DNA from 2 places in the Gordonia bronchialis DSM 43247 genome. Region 2 is predicted to be linked to the other one. Evidence: riboswitches for the same ligand, from Rfam matches in the RefSeq annotation. Region 2 holds a riboswitch; the other holds the start of a gene.
What was found. A riboswitch is a leader RNA that binds a small molecule or an ion and turns the genes downstream of it on or off. The one in region 2 is predicted to bind cobalamin.
Positions count from the first base shown of each region.

Region 1: linked by a shared signal. The riboswitch ahead of GBRO_RS08965 (5-methyltetrahydropteroyltriglutamate--homocysteine S-methyltransferase) and the one ahead of GBRO_RS08115 (ABC transporter substrate-binding protein) in region 2 are both predicted to bind cobalamin.

Region 1 is NC_013441.1:1,906,323-1,917,174, forward strand. Features, by position in the region: gene GBRO_RS08950 (flavin reductase family protein) at 1-223, opposite strand, end outside; gene GBRO_RS08955 (AraC family transcriptional regulator) at 344-1,288, shown strand; gene GBRO_RS27695 (hypothetical protein) at 1,351-1,671, opposite strand; partial or broken gene GBRO_RS08965 (5-methyltetrahydropteroyltriglutamate--homocysteine S-methyltransferase) at 1,695-2,375, opposite strand; cobalamin riboswitch at 2,526-2,727, opposite strand; gene GBRO_RS08970 (DUF5994 family protein) at 2,845-3,297, opposite strand; gene GBRO_RS27375 (hypothetical protein) at 3,294-3,419, opposite strand; gene uraH (hydroxyisourate hydrolase) at 3,520-3,846, opposite strand; gene uraD (2-oxo-4-hydroxy-4-carboxy-5-ureidoimidazoline decarboxylase) at 3,843-4,376, opposite strand; gene uraD (2-oxo-4-hydroxy-4-carboxy-5-ureidoimidazoline decarboxylase) at 4,387-6,384, opposite strand; gene GBRO_RS08990 (nucleotidyltransferase family protein) at 6,518-7,105, shown strand; gene GBRO_RS24685 (TetR/AcrR family transcriptional regulator) at 7,130-7,753, opposite strand; gene GBRO_RS09000 (MFS transporter) at 7,871-9,439, shown strand; gene GBRO_RS09005 (hypothetical protein) at 9,579-10,337, shown strand; gene GBRO_RS09010 (hypothetical protein) at 10,354-10,731, opposite strand; gene GBRO_RS09015 (acetyl/propionyl/methylcrotonyl-CoA carboxylase subunit alpha) at 10,738-10,852, opposite strand, start outside.
Region 2 is NC_013441.1:1,715,104-1,725,955, reverse strand. Features, by position in the region: gene GBRO_RS08125 (ABC transporter ATP-binding protein) at 1-497, opposite strand, end outside; gene GBRO_RS08120 (FecCD family ABC transporter permease) at 523-1,545, opposite strand; gene GBRO_RS08115 (ABC transporter substrate-binding protein) at 1,527-2,561, opposite strand; cobalamin riboswitch at 2,625-2,752, opposite strand; gene GBRO_RS08110 (alkaline phosphatase D family protein) at 2,851-4,413, shown strand; gene GBRO_RS08105 (ClpP family protease) at 4,502-5,116, shown strand; gene GBRO_RS08100 (ClpP family protease) at 5,113-5,718, shown strand; gene GBRO_RS08095 (helix-turn-helix domain-containing protein) at 5,726-6,076, opposite strand; gene GBRO_RS08090 (3-deoxy-7-phosphoheptulonate synthase) at 6,149-7,225, opposite strand; gene GBRO_RS08085 (Lrp/AsnC family transcriptional regulator) at 7,466-7,912, opposite strand; gene rocD (ornithine--oxo-acid transaminase) at 8,010-10,052, shown strand; gene GBRO_RS08075 (patatin-like phospholipase family protein) at 10,076-10,852, shown strand, end outside.

The DNA.
Region 1 (10,852 bases), 190 kb from region 2:
TGTTCACCGCGAACGGCGCGTCGGACAAGAAGTTGCACGCCTTGGACTTTCGGGTCAGCGTCACCTGGCAGAGGCGGGGTTCCAGCGATACGGCGGTGAAGGCTGTCACCGTTGCGCCGTGCGGTTCTCCGTCATTGTTTGCGCAGGTGATGACAGTGACGCCGCTGGCGAACTGGCCGAAGACGTTCTGTAGGGCCCGACGTTCTGTGTCACCGTGTCCCATATGACCTCTCCTTTCGATGAGGCAGAATGTGATGTAGAACATAGGTTGACACCGGCCCGACTTCGATCCGCTGAACGCGATGGCGATCCGGAATGCGCGGTGGAGTCGTGAGGAGTTGTGATGGGCCAGGTCGAGCGGCTTTCCATTCCGGGGGATCCGGAGTGGGAAGCGGCGTCGGCAGCGGTTTCCGACGCCTACTTTCCGCATACGCTGGATCCGCGGGAGGCGGGTAGTACGGCGTTCGACGCCGATGTGGCGGTTACCATGCTCGGGCCGCTGCGCATCGCGCGGATCGGCTGGGGGGCGGAGGTGGCTATCCACACCGAGCATCCGGGCGCCTACGGCATCAACGTCCCGCTCGGGGGTGTGCTGGAAACCCGGGTCGGCGGTAATGCGGTGGTCTCCACCAACGGGCTGGCCACGGTGAACCCGCCGGACACCCCGGCCGAGATCACACGGTGGTCGAGTACGTGCACGATTGTGGGCGTCAAGATCGACCGGGATTTTCTGCAGCACGAACTCTGCCGCGTCACGGGGCGACCCGACGCCACCATCCCGGATCAGCTGGATCTGCACTCACCGGAGGGGGCGAGCTGGTTCCGCCTCGTTCAGTCCATCGCGGGTCAGCCGACCGACGACCCGCTCCTGGCCAATCCGCTCATCGCCCAGCAACTCGCCGGGTCGCTGACCGATGCCTTCCTGCTCGCCGCCGTGCCCGACGATCCGGCCGATCTGAGCCGGCTGCAGCCGCGCATCGTGACGCGGGTACTCGACGCGCTACGGGCCGATCCGGCCCGGCCGTGGTCGGCCGCCGACATGGCCGATGTCGCCGGCGTGAGTGTCCGTCGCCTCCAGGAGGGCTTCCGTGAGTACGTCGGACGGACCCCGCGGGAGTGCCTCACCGAGATCCGGCTCGCCGCCGTCCACGCCGACCTGACCTCGGGTGCGGTGGCCTCGGTGACCGATGCGGCGATGAAATGGGGGTTCACCCACACCGGTCGGTTCGCCGCCGCATTCCGCACCAAGTACGGGGTGGCTCCGTCGCAGGTGTTGCGCGAAGCGTGAGGCGCGATCACCGCCGCCCGAACCCCGGGCGGCGGTGATCGTGTCGTGCTACCTACTCCGGATCAGACGAGCTGTTCGCGCATGGTCTGCGCGGCGGCGACCATGTTCCGCAGCGACTCGACCACCTCGCCGGTGTCGCGGGTTTTGAGGCCGCAGTCCGGATTCACCCAGAGACGCTGCGCATCAACGGCTTTGAGTGCCGATGCGAGGGAGTTCTCGATCTCGGCGGTACCTGGAACGCGCGGAGAGTGGATGTCGTAGACACCCGGGCCCACCGCATTGGCGAAGCCGATCGCATTGAGATCGTCGAGTACCTCCATGTGTGAGCGGGCGGCCTCGATCGAGGTGACGTCCGCGTCGAGGGCGGCGATCGCACCGATCACCTCACCGAACTCCGAATAGCACAGGTGTATACCGCGCCGGCCAATTCGGGTAGACCGCCGACGGCATCGGTCACCAGTGACGGTTCGTCGAACTGGACCCATTCCACGCCGGCGTCGACGAGATGATCGAGTAACTCGAAGTAGGCCGGTACGACGTCGTCGATACGCGTGATCGGATGGGGCGCACCGTCAACCGCCTTGCACAGGGTGAGGAAGGTGACCGGGCCGAGTACGACCGGCCGGGCGGGGATCCCGAGCGCGTGGGCCGCGGCGATCTCGGCGAGAATCTTCTCCGGCCGCAGGCGGAACGTGGTCGCCGCCGAGATCTCCGGCACCAGATAGTGATAGTTGGTGTCGAACCACTTGGTCATCTCGAGCGGCGCGATCTCCGTGGTCCCGCGGGCCGCGGCGAAGTACCGGTCGAGCGGATCGGTGACCCCGGCGACCCGAGGCGGAAGCGCGTCGAGCATGACCGCGGTGTCGAGGACGTGGTCGTAGAACGAGAAGGTGTTGACCGGGACCGAATCAAGCCCGGCCGCAACGAGTTCGGTCCAGGTCTGGCGCCGCAGATCGGCGGCGACGGTGTGGAGGTCGGCGGCCGGCACGCGGCCCGCCCAGTATCCTTCGACGGCACGTTTGAGTTCGCGGCCGGGTCCGATGCGGGCGGTACCGAGAACGGTCGCGGTGAACGGTCGTGGTGACATGTGTGTACTCCTGCAGGACAGACGGATGGTCTCCCCGCCCTGCATGGGTACGTCGAGCAAGCCCCTCCGGCGCCGAAAAGGTGGTACAGACACCGTGATTCGCCAGTTCGACCTGCGCCCATTCCACGAGGCGGCGAGCCACCGGACGCAGCGCGTCCGGTACACCTGGCAGGTCTTCGGGCTCACCGGCGTGCGACGTCGATGGACGTGGCTCCTACTGGCCGTCGCTTCCCGGACCCGCAGGTCCAGTGCTCGTTGACGGCGGTCGTTCCGGCATACCGCTGCGGGACAGCTCCGGATTCACACCGGATTCCCTCTCACCCGACCGTTCACCGAACGGGCGGGCTCGACGCCGGCCGGTGTCGTAGGGGCTCCATGATCGACACGGTCGGCGAACCAACTGCACCACCGACCATAGTGGATGCCGCGCGTCCGGCAGGACCGGGTACCCCGGAGGGCGACGCGGCGATCAGGCCGGCACGGGGTGGGCGGCGCGCTGTTGTGCGGCGGCCCGATGCAGGATGCGGTGCGCGCCGCGATACAGATGACTGTGCTCCGAGGTCGACGACCAGAGGCGTCCGCCCGCCTGGCGCAGCAACTCGGCGGCCAGCGTCGACGCCGTGCGCGGCGGGATCACCAGAACGGTCACGTCGGCGCGCTCGGCGGTGATGCACATCAGCGGCAGCGTCTCCGGTCCCTGCGCGGAGTCCAGACCGGGATAGCGGCCCAGGTTGCGCCAGTTGACCTCGATACCGGTGATGGTGCCCAGACGCTCACGGGCAGCCGACTGCAGTCCGCCGAGTTCGGTGGAGATGTGGTCGGTGTAGGGCAGCCACGCACCGCCGATGACGTCGGATAGGTCGGCGGCGAGGCTCAGGCGCGTCGGGCCCAGGGTGGGCGCCGGCGCGCTCCCGGCGGTCATTGCTGTCCGGTGGAGGAGGAGTCGACGTCGGAGTCGGAGAACTCGAGGTCGACGGTCGCCGTTGTCGCGGCATCGGTATGCGGTGCGGCATCGGGATGAGAGAAGAGGGGATCGGCGTTCACCGGAGGTCCAATCAGTTCGTGCGGTCGTCAGATTCGTCGCCGCCATCTCGACTCTACGCGTGGGGGGCCCGGCCACCCGCCAGCGGGTGCGGCGAGTCGCTCAACTGCCCCGGTACGTCGAGTAGGCGAACGGGCTCAGGAGCAGCGGGACGTGATGGTGGCGGTCGGGGTCGTCGATCTCGAAACAGATGTCGACCTCGGGGTAGAAACCGGTGATGTCGTTGTCGGCGAACCAGTTCCCGGTGTCGAAGACGAGGTGATAGATCCCGGGGACCAGTGCCTCGGTGGTGACCTGCCCGATCCGGCCATCGGAATCGGTGACGCCCGAAGACAATTCGGTGCCACTGGCATCCTGCAGGACCACGGCGACGCCGGCCGCCGGAGCGCCCGTCACCGCGTCGAGCACATGGGTGGACAGCCCGCTCATACGTCGGCGACCTCGCCGGCGAAACGTCCCGCCGGTGCCAGCATGCGCTGCAGGCGGCTCCGGTTGATCTTGGCCAGTTCCATGCGCAGCACCCTACGCTCGGTGGCCGGGTCATTGCGCAGACGCTGCTCGAGGATGGCGAGGAGTTCATCGGCGGGCCGGCCGTTGGCGAATACGAGGTAGACGTGCCCGAACTTCTCGTCGTAGGCCTCGTTGAGTTCGCGCAGCCGCGCCAGTACCGCCGGATCGGCCCCCGCCACACCCGACTGCTCCCGCTTCGACGACGGGTTGTCGGGTCGTTCACCGATGCGGGGATGGCCGGCCAACGCCTCGTCGAGGTCGGCGTCGGTGAGTTCGGCCAGGATCAGGTCCGCGTACTCCAGCAGCGCCTCCTCGTCGGGAAACGGTCTGGCCCGGGCCACCCGCAGCGCCCAGATCGATGAACTGCAGCATTCGTAGAGCGCGCTGATCGCCTGTCTCTCCGTCAGTCCGTTGAAACTGTCGATACCGCGCCAATCGACTCGTCGCATGCCGCTCAGCCTAGGAGAGTTCGGGCTGACGACTGAAACGCGCGGAGGTGATGGGGTTGGCGTCGGCCACGAGGTCGTCGAAGCGGTAGTTGGCGATCTTCGCGATCTCGATGAGCGCGAACGACTTCTCGGACGTCTCCGCGTTGTCCATCCGCGACCAGCCGTGCCGCAGGACGCGGTCGTAGCGTTCGGTCTCGCGGGCGCAGATCACCAGCGGGAACCCGAAGTGCTCGCGGTAGGCCGAGGCGAGGTTGACGACGTTCTCGTGCTCGGTCTCCTCGAGATGGGACAGTCCCTTGTGGTCGACGGCGATCAGTTCGCCGGTCTCGGCGTCCTCGGCACCGAGATCGGGGAAGGCGCGGATCAGTTCGAGGTGCTGCGCGTCGCTGCCGGTGAGCATGGCCTCCTGGAAGGCGCTGCGCAGGTCGTGCACGTCTTCGAAGGGCCGCTGCTCGAAGGCGCGGTCGAGGACCCAGTCGACGTGCTGGACGACGCCGCCGAAGGTGTCGCGGAACTGTTCCTTGGTCATCGTGTTGACCTCGTCGAGGGTGATCGACCCACCGCCGGCAACCGCGGGTCCGCGCTTGGCGATGTGGAAGAACAGAAGGTTCAACAGGATCGCCGAGATCGCACCCATCGTGATGCCGGTCGAGAAGGGTATCTGCAAGAAGATGTTGGGCATCGCCTGATCGACGCCGGGCAGGGCCGGAACGTCCACCATGGTGCCGTCCTTGGCGATCACCGTGCTCGGTGGTGACGACTGCGAGTGCTCGACGTAGAGCGCGATCGCCAGGGAGGTGGCAGAGATGATGAGGTTGCGGTGGTCGGTGAAGTCGACGGTGGTCAGCGTCTGGATGCCGACGATCGCGACGGTGGCGAACATGATCAGCGCGGCGCCGCCGAGCACCGGTGCCGGGATCGATTCGACGATCTTGGCCAGCTTGGGCAGTACGCCGAGGATGATCATGATGACACCGGCGCAGGCGACCACCCAGCGGCTCTTGACCCCGGTCAGCCGAACCAGACCCACGTTCTCGGAGAACGCGGTGTACGGGAAGGAGTTGAACGAGCCGCCGATCACCGTCGCCAACCCGTCCGCGCGGACGGTGGCGGCGATGTCGCTCTTCTTGATGCGTTTGCCGACGATCTCACCGGTCGCGAAGACCGAACCGGTCGATTCGACGATCACGACGAGCAACACCACGATCAGCGAGACGATCGCCACCAGGTCGAAGCGCGGCCAGCCGAAGGCGAACGGAGGGGTGAAACCCACCCAACTCGCCTCGCCGACGCTGCTGAAATTCGCGTCGCCGAGCAGCCAGGCGACGAAGGTCCCGACCGCGAGTCCCATCAGCACCGCGATGGTCGCCATGAACCCGCGGAAGAAGCGCTGCATCAACACGATCAGCAGGATCGTGCCGAGGGCATAGAGGTTCCACCGGGGGTTGGCGGGGTCGTGGTCGTGGGTCGCCGGGTCACTGATCGCGTCGCCGGCACCGATCGGCAGCAGACAGATGCCGATGATGGTGATCAGGGTGCCGGTCACCACGGCCGGCAGGAACCGGATGAGTTTGGCGAAGAACGGCGCGATGAGGAACGTGAAGACGCCCGCGGCGATGACCGCGCCGTACACGGTCTGCAGGCCGACACGGGCCGCGTGTTCGCCGGTGCCCGCGTTGTCGTTGGCGATCTTGATCACCGGCGCGAGGGTGGCGAAGGTGATGCCCTGCAGGAGCGGCAGACGCACGCCGATCTTCCAGAATCCGACCGCCTGGAGCAGCGACGCGATGCCGCACGTGAAGAGGTCTGCGGTGATGAGCATCGTCAGCGCTTCGTCGTCGAGGTTGATCGCGCGGGCGATCAGCAACGGCACCAGGACCGCGCCCGCGTAGAACGCGACGACGTGCTGGGCACCGAGCGCGACCATCTTGCCGACCGGGGGAACCTGGTCGACGGGGTGGACGCGCTTGTTCCTCGGGGTGGCTGCCGGGACGGCTTCGGTCGTCATTGGTCTCCTACCGTGATCGCTACGGGGGGAATCATGGACCCACGGACGCGACCTCGCCAGACGGCGGATCGTATATTGCGTCAGGGTTAATCCGACGGACCGACGATGTCCTCGGATGGTGATCGGAGGTGCGATGTCGTCGCGTGAACCGCATGCGGGCCGGGGTGCCGAAGCGTCCGGACGGGTACTGGGAGTGGTGCTCGCCGCCGGTGCCGGAAGCCGCTTCGGGATGCCGAAAATCCTTGCACATCAAGGAGACTGGCTGCGCTCGGCAGTGGCGGCACTGCACGACGGCGGGTGTGACGAGGTCGTCGTGGCGATGGGGGCCGCCGCGGTCGCCGTTCCGCGTGGCGCGAGTGCGCTGGTGGTCGAGAACTGGGCGGACGGATTGAGTGCCTCGGTGTCGGCAGCCATCGGAGCGGCACGTCAGCGGGCGGTGAGCGCCAATGTTCTTTTACAGGTTGTTGACATGCCCGATGTGGGAGCCGATGTGGTCGCACGTGTCCTGGCCGCCGCGCAGGGTCGTCCCGATGCGCTGGTGCGTGCGCAATTCGACGGCGCGCCATCCCATCCGGTCTACCTCGGTGCCGACCATCTACCGGGGGTTCTCGCGGTGCTACGCGGCGACGTGGGCGCGCAGACGTACCTGCGCCGACGCAACGACGTAATCGGCGTCGAGTGCGGGGATCTGGCGAGTGGGCGTGATCGCGACGTGGAGTGAACGCGGTGTGCGGGCTGGGCGCGTCTAGGACTGGGCATCGGCCCGGGCGCCCAGGGCGTACATGACGGTGTCGACGACGGCCTCGTTGTCGACGCGGCCCTTCTCGTGGCCGGTCAGCCGGGGCTGGGTGCAGCGGAGGAACACCGATCCGATCAGCAGGTAGGCGAGTGCGTCGGCGTCCGCCCCGTGATCGACGAGACCCGAGTCCTGGGCCGCACGGATGAAGTTGGCGATCGTCGTGATGCTGTGATGGGGGCCGTGATCGTTCTCGGCCATGACGGCGAAGAGGTCGTCGCGTAGTTCGGCGTCGGCCTGGCTGGCGAGCAGGACATCGAGGCCCGCGTCGAGGAAGGCGCCGACGTTGTCGGTGATGGCGAGCAGGCCGTTGCGCAGTTCGGCAACGGTCGGCGGTGCCTGCAGGGGTGCTGTCTTGAACTCCAGCACGGGGTGGAGCGTGGCCGAGAAGACCGCCTCCAGCAGGCCCTGGCGATCGCCGAAGTGATAGAAGATGCTGCCTTCGGAAATGCCCATCCGCGAAGCGATCTCGCGGGTGGTGAGGCGAGCGAGGCCGCGTTCGCGCAGCACGTCGAGGGTTGCGGCGATGATCTCCTCGCGGCTGGTCTTGGGGGGTCGTCCGCGACGCGTCACAAGTGTGACGATACCGAAGGTGAATTCTTCTTGAAGAATTGCTCAGAATATGGCTTATTGAGCTGCCACTCAGAATATGCGACACTTGCTGAGCTTCTACTCAGAAAAGGAGGTCGCATGTCCCGGAAGTGGTTGACCCTGACCGCCGTCTGTACCGGCGTGTTCATGCTGTTGCTCGACATCACCATCGTCAACGTGGCCCTGCCCGACATCCAGGCCGATCTGGGTGCGTCGCTGTCCGGCCTGCAATGGGTGATCGACGTCTACGCACTGACCCTGGCCGCATTGCTGCTCACCTCGGGCACCATCGCCGACATCGTGGGCCGCAAGGTGGTCTTCGCCACCGGCATCGTGGTCTTCACCGCGGGCTCGCTTGCCTGTGGCCTCGCACCCACCATCGAGTTCCTGGTGACGGCCCGCGCTGTGCAGGGGGTGGGCGGGGCGATCATGTTCGCCACCTCGCTCGCCCTTCTGGCACAGGCCTTCCCGCCGCGTGAACGGGGCGTCGCGTTCGGCGTCTTCGGGGCGGTGACCGGGGTATCGGTTGCCGTCGGCCCGGTGCTCGGTGGACTGCTGACCAGTGGCATCTCCTGGCACTGGATCTTCTACGTCAACATCCCGGTGGGGATCGCGGCGCTCGCCGTGACCATCTGGGGTGTCGACGAGTCCAAGGCTCCGGGCGTCCACCGCATCGACTGGCTCGGCTGCGTGAGTTTCAGTGCCGCACTGGCTTTTCTGGTGTTCGGTCTCATCCGCAGCCACGCCGACGGGTGGGATTCGCTCACGGTTGCCGGTTCGCTGGTGTTGGCCGCAGTACTGATCGTGGCCTTCGTCATCGTGGAACGTGTTGTCGCACAACCGATGATCGATGCGTCGTTGCTGCGGGTACCGACCTTCAACGGCGGACTGGTCGCGGCGTGGGCGATCTCGGCGTCGATGTTCTCCGTGCTGACCTACCTGGTCATCTATCTGCAGTCGATCATGGGCTACTCGGCGCTGGAGGCCGGCCTGCGGTTCCTGCCGTTCTCCGGCGTCGTCTTCGTCGCGGCCGGTGTGGCCGGGCGGCTCTCGGACATCGTGCCAATCCGGTGGCTGATCGCACCCGGTTTCGTCCTCGTCGCGGTGGGCCTGTGGCTGCTGCGCGGCACCGACCCGACCGGGGGATGGACGCAACTCATCCCCGGATTCGTCATCGCCGGCGTCGGGACCGGCATGATAAATCCGCCGCTCGCGTCGACCGCGGTGGGCGTCGTGGAACAGGCGCGTGCCGGGATGGCATCGGGCATCAACTCGACCTTCCGGCAGATCGGCATCGCGACCGGCGTCGCCCTGCTGGGCAGCCTGCTCGCGGCGCGGTACTCCGATGTCGTCACCGACGCCCTGGCCGGTGGCCCGCTCGGGGGCCGGGCCCGGGAGATCGGTGATTCGCTGGCGGCCGGTGATGTCGCCGGGGTCCTTCAGTCGGTGCCGGGTCCGATGCGCGCTCAGGTGCTGGCCGAGGCGGCGCAGGGATACGTGGCCGGACTCGATCAGATCCTCGCGATCGCCGCCTGCGTGGCGCTGGTGGCCGCCGTGATCACCGCGGTCCTCATCCGGCAGCGCGACTTCCACGACGGTGACTTCCACGAGGGGGGTGCCGACGAGGGGCTCCGCGTGATCCGGCCGGAACACACCGAAGTGGGTTAGGCCCGCACTCCGTCGTTCCCGTTTCGTTTCCTTCTCGTCGCCGTTCCGGTGCACGTCGCCGGAGCGGCGCACCCACGCCGGTGCTTAGGGTGCAGGTGGGAGGCGAGAAGTCCGGGGGCCGGGCCGCGAGGTGAAGGCCGTGACGCAGACACAGCGTGGTGGTGTCGCCGCCCTGATCGCTGCCGGTCTCGCGGTTCTGCTGCTCGCCGCGTGCTCCGCACGGACCGATGCCGGCGCACCCGTCACCGCGTCGTCGACGGCGAACGCCCGCATCCCGGCCGAGTTCGACACCACCTTCCGGTGGGTCCCCGGTCAGGTCTTCGACCTCGGCGGGTCCGAGGGAACCTTCGTCCGGGCCTTCGTGGAGTCCTTCGAACTCGCCAACGCCGGCCGGTCGGTCACGTGGGGTTATCCGGGATTCGCCGACGCCGCGCCGTCGAACATCGATCAGATGGTCACCGCATACCCGTCCGCCGTCTCGGCGCAGCGACCCGGGGTGGGTACCGTCTTCTTCACCGGGCTGCGCCGCGTCGACGACGGTGAACGTACCCGAATCGTGTTGTGCCGCTACGGTTATCGATCCATCCGGGAGAACGATGCCACGTGGTCGTCGACGCTCGACGAGGTGCGCCCGGTGGAGATCGACATCCGACGCGTCGGGGCCACCCCGCCGGCCGGGATGAGCGGGACCCAGCGGACCCCCGACGGTGACGTCTTCGGCGGCTGGTACGTCCCACGATTCGACTTCGCGGCCATCTATCCGACCCCCACCGCTGATGAGAATGCGTGCGCGGCTTCGACTCCCGAGGGGCTTGTGCGCCGGACGCCGACCCACGGCCACGCCCCGTGGCCGGTGATGGCACCGAGTCCGGGATGGTCCGGCGTCAAGGCGGTGTGAAACAGCGGATCGCCCGTCAGGAGATCGGCAAGACGGTCAAGCCCAGCGCGCCTTCGGCGAACCGGGTGACCGGGCCGACGGCGACCTCGAGTGCGTCGTCGTAGCCGGCGCGTGCCCGGCCCCACAGCCGACCCGCGTCCCCGGCACGTTCGACACCGTCAGGTTCGACACCGTCACGCTCCACACCGATGAGCGCGATCAGCTCGCCTGTCGTCGGGACGCAGACGGCCCAGACGAAAGCTCGCTCGTCGGCCCAGTCGCGATCGGTCGTCGTGACGTAGGCGACCGGGTCGTGGACGCCGAGATCGAGCAACGCCGGGACGTCGGTGATCCGGTCGTCCGCACGAAGCGCACGCAGATACCAACTCCCGGCGTTGATCTCGACAGGTTGCAGGGCGAGCTACTTCAACTCGAGGAGAACCGTGCCCTGGGTGACCGCGGCACCGGCCTCGACGGCGAGTCCGGTGACCACGCCGTCCTTGTGCGCGGTGACCGGGTTCTCCATCTTCATGGCC
Region 2 (10,852 bases):
TTGGTCGGCTCGTCGAGCAGCAGTTCCCGCGGCTCCTGTGCCAGTGCGCGAGCTATCTGGGCACGCTGCTGCTCACCCCCGGACAGGGTGTGCCACAGGTCATGTGCCTTGTCGGTGAGCCCGGTGCGCGCGATCGCGTCGGCGACGACGCGTTCACCCTCGTCGTCGCCGCCGAAGGCCGAACTGTGTGGGATGCGTCCGAGCCGGACCACATCGATGACGGCGAGATCGACATCGGTGGTCGCGTGCTGGGAGACCATCGCGACCCGCCGCGCGATCTGCCGTCGACGTAGCCGCCGGATGTCGGTGCCCTCCAGGGTCACCGTCCCCTGCTGGGGATGCGCGAGGCCACCGAGAGCACGCAGCAGCGACGACTTCCCCGACCCGTTGGGGCCCAGGATGCCGATGGTCTCCCCCTCTGTGGGGCGCAACGTCACGTCGTCGAGGACCAGGTTGCCGCCACGGCTCCACGAGAGTCCCTTGGCCTCCAGAGTCATTTCGGCCCCCACATCATGCCTGCCCTCATGTCGGCTTCCGCATCCGGAAGAGCAGCGCAGCGAACACCGGGACCCCGATCAGCGCGGTCACCACACCCACCGGAACCTCCTGCGGCGCAAAGACGGTACGGGCGATGGCGTCGACCCAGATCATGAAGATCCCGCCCGAGACGGCGACCGCCGGCAGCAGCAGGCGATGCTTCACCCCGACGACGAGTCGCGTGGCGTGTGGCAACACCAAGCCCACGAAACCGATCGCGCCCACCGCGCTCACCAGGGTCGCGGTCACCAGGGCGACCACCACCAGCAGCCCGGCCCGCACCCAGGCCACCGACACCCCTAGCGATGCGGCGGCGCTGTTGCCGAAGGTGAAGGCATCCAGCGCCCGCGCCTGCCAGATACACACGGCGAACCCGATTCCCACCGCGATCGCCGCCGCCGCCACATCCGCCCAGTCCACCCCGGACAGCGAGCCGAGCAACCAGAACAGGATGCCGCGGATGCGTTCGGCGTCGGCCGACGAGATCACGATGAACGAGGTCAGTGCCGAGAACAGTTGGGTGCCGGCGACTCCTGCGAGAACGATGCGCGAGGTCCCACCGCCGGCGCCGTAGGCCAGCAGCATCACCAGGGCGAAGGAGGCGATCGCCCCCAGGAACGCACCACCCGACAGCGACACCGCGCCCGACCCGATGCCGAGCACCACTACCGCCACCGCACCGGTGGACGCCCCGGACGAGACCCCGAGGACGTAGGGATCGGCGAGCGGATTGCGCAGCAACGACTGCATGATGACACCGCACAGTGCCAGTCCGGCACCGCAGACGGCGGCCATCACCGCGCGCGGCAGACGCCACTGCCACACGATGCCGTCCCGGATCGCCGACAGCCCCGACGGCGGACCACCGAGATGCGCGACCAGGACCCGGTAGACGTCGGCCGGAGACAGGTCGGCGACACCGATCGTCGTCGACGCGGCGATCGAGAGCACCAGCACCACCGGCCCGGCGACCCACAGAATCCGGGTGGTCAGCGCGCCAACCCCCAATGCCGCAGTGCGGCAGCGGTTTTCTCCACCCCGTCGACCGTGCGGATCGACGGATTGAGGTCGGCACCGTTGACCACCACGTACCGGCGATTACGCACGGCAGCCATCTCCCGGGTCACCGGGTTCGATTCGAGGAAGGCGATCTTGCTGTCGAGCGCGTCGCCGTCGATACTGCGCCGGCTCAGATCGGCCAGCACCAGCACCGTCGGGTCGGCTTCCGCGATGGATTCCCAACTCACCTGTGGCCATTCGTCTTTGGTTCCGACGAAGACGTTGCGGGCGCCCACCGCCGACGCGATGACTCCCGACGATCCGCAACAGCCCGCCACATATGGTGTCTTGGTGTCGGCGAACCAGAACACCATCGACACGTCCGGCGCCTCGACGTCGCCGGCCGCAGCGCTCTGCCGACGCCGCAGGTCGGCGACGAGCGCCTCACCCCGCTCGGTCACCCCGAAGATGCGCGCCAGTTCCCGGATCTCCTGATGGACGAGATCCATCGTGAACGGTTCGGTCCGCGCGCCGTCGGCATTCACGCTCTCCCCGGTCTTGCCCACGCAATCCGTCGGGGACAGGTAGGTTCCGACGCCGAGCTTCTCGAACTGGGCACGCTCGGCGACCCCGCCGGGCCCCAGGGTCCCGCCGAAGGAGGCAGTGACGAAGTCGGGTTCGGTGGCCAGCACCGCCTCGAAGGACGGTTTGTTGTCCGCCAGGCGCGGTACCCGCTCGTTGTCGGCGACGAGATTCGGCCGGACCGGATCGGTCCAGGTGGCGGTACCGACCATCCGGTCGGCCAGGCCGAGCGACAGCAGGATCTCGGTGGAACCCTGATTGAGGGAGACGACGCGCTGCGGGGGTGCGGTCACGGTGGTGGTGACGCCGCAGTTCTCGACCGATGTTGCGCCTGCCGCCGTGGCGTCGTCGGAAGTGGTTGTGGAACAGGCGCTCACGGCGGTCAGGGTCAGCGTGGCGATACCCAGGCCGCAGATCAGCCGGGCCGGACGATGCAGGGACATGACAATGCCCTCAGCTCGGGGCCTGTGCGCGAGGCCGGGAATCGGAAACCAGCACTCGGCGAGTAGTCGGACTCCGGCCCGGCGGATGTCATGACACCCGCGGCCGTCACCGTTGCGCGCCAGTCCCGGATTCCCACCGGGTTCCCTCACCGAACGCCTCGATCAGCCTACCGGCGCCCGATTGGTCCGAGTTTCCCGGCCCGTCACGCACCGGTCCGGTCCTCGTCGCCGTCCGGACAACCGACGCTGCTGTGGTGGCGGGGTGGCCACATCCACGTCCGGACATCCGATGTCGCGACGACGTCTCCTCGGCTGGGCCGGGGTTGCTGCCGGACTCGTCGCGACCTCGGGACTGCGGTCCTCCGAAGCGGATTCGATCCCTCCCCCGCCACGACGCGGCGATCACGTGTTCACCCTCGGCGTGGCCTCCGGCGATCCGCTGCCCGACGGGGTGGTGTTGTGGACCCGGCTGGCGGTGGACCCCACGGCCCGGGGTGGCGGGATGTGCGGGGAATCCGTACGCGTCGACTGGGAGTTGGCCACCGACGCGTCGATGCGCCGGGTGATCCGACGCGGGAGTGCGGTGGCCGACGAGCGAGGCGGCCACGCCGTGCACATCGATGTGCGCGGCCTCGAACCCGCCGCCGACTACTTCTACCGCTTTCGTGCTCTCGGCGACATGTCCCCGATCGGCCGGACCCGCACCGCACCGGCTTCGCACGCGCGCACCGGGCTGCTCACCGTCGCGGTGGCGTCCTGCCAGAACTGGGCCGAGGGCTTCTACGTCGCCCACCGGGATCTCGCGCGGCGGGCACCGGATGTGGTGCTCCACCTCGGGGACTACATCTACGAGACGCCGATCGTGGCGGCCGGTCCTCGACGGCACCTTCCGCGGCCCCGCTCGACCACCCGGGAGGCACGATCGCTGCACGATTATCGCGATCGCTACGCGCTGTATCATTCGGACCCGGATCTTCAAGCAGCGCGCCAGCTTTCCCCCTTCATCATCGCCTTCGACGACCATGAGGTGGACAACAACTGGGCGGGCCCCGTACCCGAGGACGGCACACCGGCGGCTCAGTTCCGGCTACGACGGGCCGCCGCTCTGCGCGCCTGGTGGGAGAACACACCGACCCGGCGATCGGCACGCCCACGAGGTGTCGATCTGCGCGCCTACCGCCGCTTCACCTTCGGCGACCTCGCCGAATTCCATCTGCTCGACACCCGTAGTCACCGCAGCGATCAGGTCAACGGCGACAACGACACCGCACAGAATGTGCACACCGCCGATCCGACGCGCACGATGCTGGGCGCGACGCAGGAACGGTGGCTGCTCGACGGCCTCGCGCGCCGACGCAGCCGGTGGAACGTGATCGCCCAGCAGATTCCGATGGCCGACCTCGCCCGCCTCGACGGAACAACGCGCGCGGTGAGCATGGACGGCTGGAGCGGCTACGAGCCGGCACGGGCACGGGTTCTCGACGGCGCCCACGAACGCGGGGTGAGAAACCTCGTCTCCCTCGCCGGCGACATCCATCGCACCGTCGTCGCCGATCTGCGATCGGACTATCGACACCAATCCCCGGTCCTCGGTGTGGAACTCGCCGGGACCTCGATCACCTCCGGCGGGAACGGGGCCAACAGCGACCTCGATGACGCGCGGTTGAAGGAGGCCTCCCCGCACGTGCGGTTCGGCAACGCACAGCGCGGCTATTTGCTCAACCGTATCCGCCCCGGCCACTGGGAAACCGAGATCCGCGTCACCGACTCCGTGACCGATCCGGCGGCCACCCTGTATCGGCACTCCCTCATCACCGTTCCGGCCGCCCGGGCCGAGATCGACGTGGTGTGAGGATTGGATGGTTCTGCCCAGCGCAGAATCATGCCGCCCTCGGCAGTGCCACACCCGAGGGCGCGTGTCCGCATCGGACGATGTGCTCATGAGCGACGACAAAGCGCCAACGCGTCTGCACGAGAAGACCATCGACAACCTTCGCACCCAACGAATCCTGCTACTCGACACAGCCCTCGACGACGAGATCGGGTCCGAACTCTGCGCACAGATGGTGTTGCTGTCGGTGGAGGATCCCGTCGCCGACATCGCGCTGTGGATCAACTCTCCCGGCGGATCGGTACCGGCGATGCTCGCGATCATGGATACCATGCGCTTGATTCCCAACGACATTCGCACGGTGAACCTTGGAATGGCCTACAGCGCCGGACAATTCCTGTTGTGCTGCGGCACCGCCGGTAAGCGGTTCATCCTGCCGCATGCCAAGGTGCTGCTCCATCAGGGTTCGGCCGGCATCGGCGGTTACGCCCCCGACATCGAGTTGCAAGCCGACGACCTGCGTCACGTCCGCGACACCGTTCTCGGGATCATCGCCGAGCAGACCGGCCAACCACCGGAACGCGTCTTCGACGACTCGCTGCGTGATCATGTGTTCACCGCCGACGAGGCGATCGCCTATGGCTTCGTCGATCACCTGGCCGCCGACCTGACCCAGATCCGGCCGTTGGCGACCGCAGCCACCGGATTCGGGGTGAACCGATGAGCACGTACACGATCCCCAACGTGGTCAGCCGCACCCCGCAGGGTGAACGGGTCATGGACGTCTACAGCAGGTTGCTCGAGGAACGCATCATCTACCTCGGTACCCCGGTTGACGACGACGTCGCCAATGCGCTCATCGCGCAGATCCTGCACCTGGATTCCGACAATCCGGAGGCGCCGATCGATCTGTACATCAACTCCACCGGCGGTTCGGTGAACGCGACCTTCGCGTTGTACGACACGATGCAGTACTGTCACGCACCCATCGCGACAACCTGTGTGGGCCAGGCACTCTCGTCGTCGGCACTCCTGCTGGCCGCAGGCGACGCGGGCCGGCGCTCGGTACTCCCGCACGCACGCGTACTGCTTCATCAGCCGTCGGGACAGGGTCGCGGAACGATCCCCGATCTCATCCTGGCCGCCGAAGAGATCCTGCGGGTACGCGAAGAGATGGAGGAGGCGCTGAGCCGGCACACCGGTCGCGACATCGCCACACTTCGCCGCGACACCGACCGCGACCGCGTGCTACGCGCCGACGAGATCGTCGACTACGGCATCGCCGATGCGGTCATCGCCCATACCGGGGTGATCCGACACACCTGACCACGGTTCACGCGGCCAGCGCGACCGGCCCGCGGTAACCGGCGCGCGGGGCGATCGGCGTTGCCGTCGACGAGACCGAACGCAACCGCACCGGTACGGGGCGGTCGAGTTCGCGGATCACCTCGACGGCGAGTCGGCGCAGGTCGAGGTCGAGTGCACCGGCCACCGCGGCCAGCACCTCCGACGAGGCGTCCTTGCGCCCGCGTTCGATCTCCGACAGGTACTGACTCGAGATCCCGGCGCGGGCCGCGGTCTCCACCAGCCGCTCCTCACGGTCGCGCCGGTGACGGCGCAGCACACGTCCGGCCGCCTCACGCCAGAGCGGTTCAGGGTCACGGCGCGCTGTACCGGGGTTCATACCCACCGAGCGTAGGCGTCCGGTGCGCGAGACCGAGACCGGTTCTGCTGTGGGCAGAACGTCGACTCGGCCTCAGGTCCGGGCCAGTGCTGCCAGGACGTCGGCGCTCGCCGCCCACCCCATGCACTTGTCGGTGACCGACTGTCCGTAGGTGAGCGGCCGCGCGTCCGGGGACTGAGCGCCGGGCTCCAGGAAGCTCTCCAACATGAGACCACTGATCCTCGGTGCCTCGCCGGCCGCACGTCGCGCCCGGATCGCCGACGCGAGTTCGGTCGCGACCTCGGCCTGCCGGAGGTGATCCTTCCCCGAATTGGCATGGGAGGCATCGATCATGACCCGCGGAGCCAGGCCGGACCGCTCGAGCGCCGCGGTCGCCGTGGCGATCGACTCGGCGTCGAAGTTGGGTCCGCCGGTGCCGCCGCGCAGGATGATGTGGCAATCCTCGTTGCCCGCGGTCTGCACCACCGCACCGTTGCCGAAGTCGTCGACACCGAAGAACACATGCTGTGCCGCAGCGGCTTTCACGCCGTCGATGGCGACCTGCACGTTGCCGTCGGTGCCGTTCTTGAAGCCGATCGGCATGGACAGCCCGGACGCGAGCTGCCGGTGCACCTGCGATTCGGTGGTGCGCGCGCCAATGGCGCCCCACGCGACGGCGTCGGCGATGTACTGCGGGCTGGTCGGCTCCAGGAACTCGCAACCGACCGGAAGTCCGAGATCGATGATGTCGAGCAGCAGTGAGCGCGCGGTGCGCAGTCCGCGCTCTACGTCGAAGGTGCCGTCCATGCCGGGGTCGTTGATCAGGCCCTTCCACCCGATGGTGGTCCGCGGCTTCTCGAAGTACACCCGCATCACGATCTTCAGGCGATCCTGGTAGGCCTCGGCCAGCGGCGCGAGCCGGCGGGCGTAGTCGATCGCCGCGATCGGGTCGTGGACCGAGCACGGCCCGACGACGACGAGCAGCCGGTCGTCGCGGCCGGCGAGTATGTCGGCGATCTCGTCGCGGTCGCGCTGTACCGCGATCGCGCGCCGCGGCGTCAACGGGAGTTCGCTGCGGATCGTGTCCGGCGACGGAATCGGCCGGAAGGCGGTGATCCGCCGGTCCGAGGTGGATTCGCCGACCGGGGAGAGTTTCGGGAGAGTGGTCACGTCACTGTGCCTTTCGTGGTCACGCCCATGTTGGTGGTTGGCGGGGCACGGCCGGTGCGGTCGGAGCCCCTGAAATGACAAAAGCAGCGACCTGACGGTCACTGCTCGGGCTCCGGGTTGTGTGTTTGCGTGCAGCAATCAGCGCTTCATCGCAGGCTCACCCGGAGCCTCGATAAAGCGCCAATACGCGCGCACGGTGCTGATCACGGCGACCAGGCTAACACAGGTTCGCGGGATGCCTCACGGGTGCCCTCGGTCGATCAACTGACTCAGCACGATGATCGACTCGGTCCGGTCGACGGGACTCGCCTGCCGGATGCGTTCGAGCGCCTCCTCCAGATGCCGCACGTCCCGGGCCATGATGCGCAGGATCGCGTCGGCCGTACCGGTGATGGTGGCCGCACTCACCACCTCGGGAATGGGTTCCCACGCCGCGGCGAGCGACTCGGGCGAGATGTTGCCACGGCAGAACACCTGCACGTAGGCCTCGGTATTCCATTGCAGCGCAACGGGATCGATGACCGCGGTGAATCCCTTGATGATGCCGTCGGAGACCAACCGGTCCACCCGCCGTTTCACCGCGGGCGCCGAGAGTCCCACCTCGTCGCCGATCTGCGCGTAGGTCGCGCGCGCGTCACGCGTCAGGCAGGACACCACCTTCTCGTCGAGTTCGTCAAGTTCACGCAATAGATCCCCTCCGAGACTCGGTTGACCATCGACCTATTGCTCAATCAGGCAATCTTTGGCGATTGATTGCGCCAGATGCCGAGAATACGCTCGAAAGATGACGCTGACCAGCCCGTCCTTCGTCGCGCCCACCACCCGAGTCCCGCGGGTACGCAGCTATGCCATGACCCCGCCGACGTTCTTCACGGTGACCTACGCCATCAACCCGTGGATGGACCCGGGTGTCCCGGTGGACACCGTTCGCGCCGTCGCGCAGTGGAACACGCTGCGGGCCACCTACGAACGTCTGGGTCACCGGGTGCATCTCGTCGAGCCGCAACCGGGACTGCCGGACATGGTCTACGCCGCCAACGGCGGGCTCGTGGTGAACGGCCGCGCCATCGCCGCGCGGTTCACCTTCCCCGAGCGCGCAGCCGAGAGCGACCACTACGCCGCCTGGTTTTCCCGCGCCGGATTCGGCCCCGTGCGGCGCACCGACGGCCTCGGCGAGGGCGAGGGTGATCTCCTCGTCGTCGGTGATCGCATCTTGGCCGGCAGCGGGTTTCGTACCCATCGGGACACCCACGCCGAAATCGCCGCGATCACCGGTCTGCCCGTGGTCACCTTGGAACTGGTGGACCCACGGTTCTATCACCTCGACACCGCGCTCGGCGTCCTCGGCGAGCACACCATCGCCTACTATCCCGACGCCTTCTCTGCTGCGTCACAACAACTGCTTGCCGAGCTGTACCCCGGCGCGATCATCGCCACCCGCGAAGACGCCGAGGTGCTCGGACTCAACCTGGTCTCCGACGGCGCTCACGTCGTGATGACCGATCGGGCACCGCATCTGGAATCGCAACTGCGTCAGGCGGGTTTCGAACTGATCACGCTCGATCTCTCCGAGCTCCTCAAGGGTGGCGGCGGCATCAAATGCTGCACACTGGAATTGAGGAGTGCAACGCCCATGGTCGATACCGAACCGCATGTCGCCCACAACTACTCACCGCTCCCCGTGACCGCGGCGAGTGCCGAGGGCGCCTGGATCACCGACGTCGACGGTGCCCGCTACCTCGATTGCCTGGGTGCGTACTCGGCGGTCAATTTCGGCCATCGCCATCCGCGGATCGTCGCCGCCGCAATCGATCAGCTCTCTCGCGTGACCCTGACGAGCCGTGCCTTCCGCTCGGACCGACTCGAACCGTTCTGCGCCGCCCTCGCCGAGTTGTGCGGCAAACAGATGGTGCTCCCGATGAACACCGGTGCCGAAGCGGTGGAGTCGGCGATCAAGGTGGCCCGCAAATGGGGCTACGACGTCAAGGGTGTTCCCGACGGCGCGGCGACAATCATCGTCGCGGGCGGCAACTTCCACGGACGCACCACCACCATCATCAGCTTCAGCGACGACGACGAGGCGCGCGCCGGATTCGGCCCGTACACACCAGGTTTCGTCCGTGTCCCGTTCGGCGACCTGCCTGCACTCGCGGCGGTCATGGACGAGAACACGGTCGCGGTGCTCGTCGAACCCATTCAGGGTGAGGCCGGCATCATCGTGCCGCCCGACGACTATCTGCCCGGTGTGCGGGCGCTCTGTACCGAACGCGACGTGCTGATGATCGCCGACGAGATCCAGTCCGGCCTCGGCCGCACCGGAGCGACGTTCGCCTGCGACCACTGGGGCGTGATCCCGGACGTGTACACGCTGGGCAAGGCACTCGGCGGCGGGATCCTGCCGGTGTCGGCGGTGGTCGCCGACCGGGACATCCTCGGTGTCCTGCATCCCGGCCAGCACGGCTCCACCTTCGGCGGCAATCCCCTGGCCGCCGCCGTCGGGCACACGGTGGTCGACATGCTCGCCGACGGGACGTGGCAGGCACGCGCCACCGAACTCGGCGACCACATGCACGCCCGGCTGCACGAATTCCTCGTGCAGGGCGTCGCCGCGGTCCGCGGGCTCGGTCTGTGGGCGGGCATCGACCTCGACCCCACCCTGGGCACCGGCAAACAGTTCTGCCTGCGGCTGGCCGAGAACGGCGTGCTCGCCAAGGACACGCACGGCTCCACTTTGCGCCTGGCGCCGCCCCTGGTGATCACCCACGACGAGATCGACTGGATGGCGGAGCGTTTCGGGGAGACGCTGCGCGCCGGTGCCTGCCGCTAGACCTCCACGACTACGCTGGCCGCATGTCCTCAACAGTGGTGCTCGGCGGGGGCGGTCTGGCCGGTATCGGCTGGCTGACCGGTGTGCTGGCCGCGCTCGAGGAGACGGGGGCACTGACGCTCGCCGACGCCGACACGGTGATCGGCACCTCGGCCGGCTCGGCCGTCGGTGCGGCGGTTCTCCAATCCGGCTCGGCGGTCACGCAATTCGATGTGATGGTCCGCGCGACTCGGCGCAACACCGAACTCTCCCCCAGCTCCGATCTGACCGCTGTGATGACCGGGATCGTCGCGATCAACGAGAGCGACGCCGATGCCGCGGACAAGGCGCGTCGGCTCGTCGAGCTGTCGCAGCGATACGCCCGGACCGACCCCGCCGCACGCCGGGCGGTGGTGGCCAGCCGGTTGCCCTCCCAGCAATGGCCGGAGAATCTGCAGGTGACCGCATTGCGCGCCGATGGCGAACTGGTCGCCTTCACCAGCGGGACGGGCGTCGGAATCGTCGACGCGGTGGCCGCGAGTTGCGCGGTCCCCGGCGTCTGGCCGGCCGTCCACGTCGATGATGCCGACTACATCGACGGCGGAAGTCTCTCGGCGACCAATGCCCACCTCGCCGCCGTCGCCGATCGCGTCTTCGTGCTCGCACCGATGGCCAACCTCGGCGGCGCACCTGCTCCCGAGGTGGCGGCCGTGCTGGATCGCGCGACCGTCATCAGGCCGTCGGAACGCGCCGCAGCCGGTTTCGGGCCCAATCCACTCGACCCCGACATCCGGGGTGTCGCTGCGGTTCTCGGGTACGAG